One region of the Spirosoma daeguense genome, then DNA from elsewhere that is predicted to be linked to it. Evidence: riboswitches for the same ligand, from Rfam matches in the RefSeq annotation. Region 1 holds a riboswitch; the other holds the start of a gene.
The links. Region 1 has a riboswitch for S-adenosylmethionine ahead of metH (methionine synthase). Riboswitches for the same ligand answer to the same signal wherever they lie in the genome.

Region 2: another riboswitch for S-adenosylmethionine. It lies ahead of ACYVD4_RS10635 (O-acetylhomoserine aminocarboxypropyltransferase/cysteine synthase family protein); the one in region 1 lies ahead of metH (methionine synthase).

What each region holds. Positions count from the first base shown of each region.
Region 1 is NZ_BAAHBF010000004.1:397,994-401,201, forward strand. It holds gene metH (methionine synthase) at 1-1,883, opposite strand, end outside; SAM riboswitch class I at 1,988-2,155, opposite strand; gene ACYVD4_RS14590 (SxtJ family membrane protein) at 2,228-2,590, opposite strand; gene ACYVD4_RS14595 (DUF5989 family protein) at 2,594-2,743, opposite strand; gene ACYVD4_RS14600 (SGNH/GDSL hydrolase family protein) at 2,764-3,208, opposite strand, start outside.
Region 2 is NZ_BAAHBF010000003.1:378,720-381,927, forward strand. It holds gene ACYVD4_RS10625 (glycosyltransferase family 87 protein) at 23-1,213, shown strand; gene ACYVD4_RS10630 (DciA family protein) at 1,206-1,532, opposite strand; SAM riboswitch class I at 1,713-1,817, shown strand; gene ACYVD4_RS10635 (O-acetylhomoserine aminocarboxypropyltransferase/cysteine synthase family protein) at 2,022-3,208, shown strand, end outside.

The DNA of each region.
Region 1 (3,208 bases):
CGTTCAGTGCTATCAGGCCGACGATTTAGCAGTACGTCTTCGCAACGCTCCAGTAATTCTTTCGGTATGTTGTCGTACACTTCTAACTGTCCCGCATTCACAATACCCATGTCCATACCGGCACGAATGGCGTGATACAGGAATGCAGAGTGCATCGCTTCACGTACTACGTCGTTCCCACGGAAACTGAACGAAATGTTGGAAACGCCCCCGCTTACTTTCGCTAATGGTAGATTTTCTTTAATCCAGCGCGTAGCATTGATAAAGTCGACAGCGTAATTATTATGCTCTTCAATACCAGTGGCTACAGTCAGAATATTCGGATCGAAAATGATGTCTTGTGGCGCAAAACCTACTTTATCGACCAGAATCCGGTACGCTCGTTCACAAATTTCGATACGTCGCTCGTAGGAATCTGCCTGGCCGGTTTCATCAAATGCCATTACAACAGCGGCAGCACCATATCGTCTAACTAAGTTTGCCCGCTCGATAAATGCTTCTTCGCCCTCTTTCAGTGAGATTGAGTTGACAATAGCCTTACCCTGCACGCATTTCAGTCCTGCTTCAATAACTTCCCACTTCGACGAGTCGACCATGATAGGAACACGGGCAATATCGGGTTCAGAGGCAATCAGATTCAGGAACGTAGTCATTGCTTCGACCGAATCGAGCATCCCTTCGTCCATGTTAACATCGATTACTTGTGCTCCGCCTTCTACCTGCCCTCTGGCAATGCTCAATGCTTCGTCGTAATTTCCTTCCTTAATAAGCCGGGCAAACTTTTTCGAACCCGTTACGTTCGTCCGTTCACCAACGTTCAGAAAATTAGTCTGTTCTGTAACTTTCAGGGGTTCAAGTCCGCTGAGTTTCTGGTATGGCTCGGCCGGAGGTAATTGCCGGGGTGCGTATCTAGCCGCCACTTGAGCAATAGCCTGAATGTGATCAGGAGTCGATCCGCAACAACCGCCAACTATATTTACAAAGCCATCCCGGATAAATCCTTCAATCTGAGCCGCCATCATCTCTGGCGTTTCATCATATTCACCAAATTCATTAGGCAAACCCGCATTTGGATAAGCTGACGTAAAGAATGGCGCTTCTTTGGCAAGTGTCTGAATATAAGGCCGCATTGGTTCGGCTCCCAGGGCGCAGTTAAGCCCTACGCTTAACAGAGGCAGGTGCGAAACAGAGTATAGAAAAGCTTCCGTTGTTTGTCCAGACAGGGTTCTACCACTCGCATCAGTGATTGTGCCCGAAATCATAACGGGCAATGGCGTCAGTTGTGGGTTGAGATTGAAATACTTATCGATAGCGAACATAGCCGCTTTGGCATTGAGCGTATCGAAAATAGTTTCTACCAGCAGTAAATCAGCTCCACCGTCAACTAAACCACTCACTTGCTCATAATACGCATCAACGAGTTCATCGAACGTAACAGCCCGATAAGCCGGGTTATTAACATCTGGCGAAAGCGAAGCTGTACGGTTGGTAGGGCCCATTGCTCCAGCTACAAACCGTGGTTTATCAGGATTTGCGCGGGTAAACTCATTCGTAATTTCTTTGGCAATGCGGGCCGATTCGAAGTTAAGTTCATAAGCAAGTTCCTCCATTCGGTAATCGGCCATGGCAATGGTTGTGCCACTGAAGGTATTTGTCTCAATAATATCCGAACCGGCTTCCAGATACTGGCGGTGAATTTCCTGAATTACTTCCGGTTTCGTGATGGAAAGCAAATCATTGTTTCCTTTCAGGTCATGTGACCAATCACGGAAGCGCTCCCCTCGATAATCGGCTTCAGTCAGATCATACCGTTGAATCATGGAACCCATCGCCCCATCAAGGACGAGGATACGTTCGCTAAGAAGTTCGTGTATAGTTTTCAATGGCAATTACGTCGTACGATTGTTAGTACGTCTAACAATCAATATCCTTAAAAAAGTCCAAATTAGACCGAAGCTTAGCAGCAAAAGACAGATAGCGAGTGTTCAACTTATCTGTCCCGGCGATGTTTGCCGGGAGGAAATTGGCACCAATTTTCAACAAGTTGCTACGTAGCGTTGGGGTAGTTAGCTGGTTATTAGCTTCTTGCTACGTTCTTATTAAACGGTTGCCAAGACATCATTGGGTCCATTCCCTCCGTCTTTCGGGATAAGCTTTTGCAAAAATAAATAAAAAAAGGGCACGTCAACAAGTGATGTGCCCTTCATAAAGTCAAATTGGTAATGTACTACCAGCTTTGTTCCAAGTCTTCTTTGGTATACAGATGATTTCGGTCATTATAGAACGAGGCATCCTGTGTACGTTTGATAGCCAGTGGATTCTTGCTCGACATGCGATACAGTAACGCTATCGGAAACAAAAACACGTAGAACATCACCGATAGAATTATTTTACCGTTGATGTTTCCGAGAATTTCGGCCAGCTTAAACCAGGCTTTAACAATCAAATCGCCAACGGCCGGAATTGCTAAACTCAGCACACCAACGGCTCCGGCAGCATAAAGCCACCAAGGCGATTTGAATATGAAATACAAAACGACCAAGCCCGTTACGATAACCAACTGGGCTTTTACTTTTTCAGTTACATCCATCCTCTAGAATAACGTATAAATGAAAGGCGCAACGGCTGAACCGCCACCAATAACAATCAAAACACCAATAAGTAACAGTAAAATAATCATTGGTGCTAACCACCATTTTTTGCGTTGTTGCAGAAATTTGAAGATATCCTGTAAGAATTCCATGACAATATATGTGTGTGTGTTTATTTATTTGGTACTGGTTGTTCGTGTGGAAGACCCGTATTTGTTTCCATCAGTTGGAAAAGAGCCTCACCAACGCGCTGATTAACTATCGCGCTAGCATGCCCATCGTTCCGGCCAACCACACGGTCGTTTGGTTCGATGTTTCCAACCAGATTTCCTACTTCTAACACAGGGACGTTATTTTGTTTAAAAAAGTCAACTACAGGCTTAACGTACTCTTTTGTCTTCTCTAAATTATGTGAAAATGGAAATAAAACCACATAAAGTTGAGCATTATTCTGTTTTGCGTAAGTTATAAATTGATTAAGGTCGCTCAAATGGTCATTTATAATGGCTGGTGTACCATACGCTTTACGCGCATACACATCGAAAGGCGAGAAATTACCATGTGGAAACTGCCAGTATAAGTAGTTCAACAGATACGACTTAATAAACAACGATTGA
Region 2 (3,208 bases), on a different contig from region 1:
ATAGCGCTGAGGGCTCAACTACATGACACACTTTTTCCAGCATCCTTTCTTTTTCAATAAACGTACTATTCTGGTTATCTGGACGCTACTGGGCGTTCTGACGGGCGTTAAGCAATATTATCTGGGAGAGCCGGGGGCTTTTATCAATAATTTTCTGCTGTTCATCAACAGCTTCAAACATTTGCTGGCTCACCAGAATCTGTTTCTGGAATACCCGGCTGAAACGTTCGATTCCTATCATTACGGCCCCATTTTCGCGTTGCTGATTGCTCCGTTCTATTGGATGCCGACGCTCCTGAGCGTTACGTTATGGAACGTATTTAATTCCCTATTTCTGCTTTACACCATTTACGAACTGCCACTGACCAATCGGCAACGGGCCATCGTAAGCTGGCTAGTACTTAATACGTCGTACACGTGTTTGCTAAATACTCAGTTTCATCACATTTGTGTGGGTATGATTATTCTGTCGTATACGCAACTGCACAAACAGCAGGAAGTTCGGGCAGCTGCGAACGTAGCGCTTGGGACGCTGATTAAATTATATGGTGTAGTTGGGCTGGCATTTTTTCCGTTCGCCCAGAATAAGCTGCGCTACGTAGTGGGGGGAATTCTATCGACAATCGTATTTGTTACGTTGCCCATGTTATTTGTAGGCGTCGATTACACTATTCAGTGTTATTATGACTGGTACGAATCACTGTCTTATAAAAATCAGCTAAATGTTGATCTGACCAATACCCGAACCGACGTGTGTGTAATGGGTATGTTTCGTCGGTTGTTTCACGACGCTACGTTGTCTAATCTATACTTTATTATTCCCGGATTGCTGATTTTTGCGACGGCTTACCTGAAAACAAACCTGTATCAGAACGTTCGGTTTCAGTTGAGCATAGTAGCCTCAACACTGTTATTCCTGAATCTGGCCAGCACCGGTTTCGAATCGCCCACGTTTATCATCAGCTTTACAGGTGTAGCAATCTGGTACGTCGTATCGGCCAAAACATCGCTGGATAACCTGTTGTTGGCGTTTGCGCTGCTGATTTCCAGTTTCTCGCCCACCGATATTTTCCCCGCCTATATTCGCGATCATTACGTGAATCAATACGCCCTAATGGTATTGCCGCTACTATTCGTATGGCTACGTTTGCACTGGACAATCTGGAAAGGAATGCCCGAAAAACAGGTAATGCAGGAAGAATTGGCTAGATAAAAATAACGTCGTCGATAACGTCGGTCCCCATGTCTTTGTTGACAAGTTGAATCAACTTCTGTTTGGCGTTGACGAGTTCGTTACGTAGCGGTGCTGACGAAATTTCGATGTGAAGTTTACGGTCGCGAACGTAGAGCCGATTGGTACGTGAAGCAATAGCTGGCCCCATCATACGGCCCCAGAACGCTTCGAGGTAGGTTTCGTTGAAGCGTCCCTGAAGTTGATACGCTTTCAACAACTGACCGATAGCGTCCTTTAACGTTGTGGTTCCTGCTACTCGGGTAGCATTATCGCGGTTATAACGGTAAGTCGGATTCATGACGGCGGTGAGTCTTACTGCAAAAGTAAACAATCCGTTGACTTATCAAGAAGCGATTTACGATTAAGCCCGAAAAAATCTGTTCGTGATCAGAAAAAGCTTCTAGTGTTTGGATTCCCATTATTTGGCTAGTATACTTGCGCCATCAAGTCAATTCCTACGCGTCTTCTAACGCGAATTGATTTATACAGAAGCGGGGAGAGATCAGGCTCTGCGAACCGCTGGCAACCTACCACATGGCAAGGTGCTAACTCCTGCCTAAAAGCATTTTAGGGACTATAAATCGAAATTAACATGCTCTACATCCGGTGCTGTATGCCCTTCAGGGCCAGCTAAATTTCCTCTGACCACTGCCGCGAAAACGGGAGAGTTCTTCGTGTGCTTTTTTGTGCTGTAGTGTTGTATGGTCATACTATTGTAACGTTTCCTACACCAGCCAGCTCTATTCCTACAAAACTCTATATCTGTATAACAACAAAACCTTTCACCATGTCAGAACTTCATTTCGATACGCTTCAGTTGCATGCCGGTCAGGAGCCCGACCCAACAACCAATTCACGGGCGGTACCTATATATCAAACCACATCGTTCGTTTTCAATGACTCGGCGCACGGAGCCGATTTATTTGCGCTAAAAGCATTCGGTAATATTTATACCCGGATCATGAACCCAACGTCCGACGTTTTCGAGAAGCGAATTGCTGCGCTCGAAGGTGGCGTGGCGGCATTGGCAGTATCGTCGGGGCAGGCGGCTCAGTTTATCGCGCTGACCAATATTCTTAGCGCGGGCGATAATTTCGTGACCACCTCTTTCCTCTACGGTGGTACGTATAATCAGTTCAAGGTGTCGTTTAAGCGGTTGGGTATTGAAGCGCGATTTGCCGATGGCGACAAGCCCGAAGCGTTTGCCAAACTGATTGACGAGAATACAAAAGCCATTTATCTCGAAACCATCGGGAATCCGGGTTTCAATATTCCTGATTTCGAAGCAATAGCGGCTCTCGCAAAAGGACTTGATTTACCCTTGATTGTTGATAATACGTTTGGCGCTGGAGGTTATCTGTTCCGACCCATCGAACACGGTGCTGCTGTAGTAGTGGAATCGGCGACGAAATGGATTGGCGGTCATGGAACCAGCATTGGCGGAGTAATTGTCGATAGTGGAAATTACAACTGGGGGAATGGCAAGTTTCCGCAGTTTAGCGAACCGTCGGAAGGCTATCACGGGTTGGTATTTAGCGATGTTTTTGGCGTAAATGGACCATTTGGCAACATTCAGTTCATTATCCGGGCTCGTGTTGAAGGACTACGTGATTTCGGACCTGCCATTAGCCCGTTCAACTCATTCCTTCTGTTGCAGGGCTTAGAAACCTTATCGTTACGTGTAGAACGTACTGTGCAGAACGCGCTGGCACTAGCCCAGTGGCTCGAACAACACGAGCAGGTTGAGTTTGTCAACTATCCGGGTCTGGAAAGTAGCCCGTATCATGAACTAGCTAAAAAATACCTGAAACGCGGTTTTGGGGGCGTATTTAGTTTCAAAATCAAAGGCGATAAATCAGCGGCTGATACGTTCGTAAATAGCCTTAAACTAGTGAGTCATCTGGCTAACGTTGGCGACTCAAAAACGCTGATTATTCACCCGGCCGCTACTACACACCAACAACTGAGCGAGTT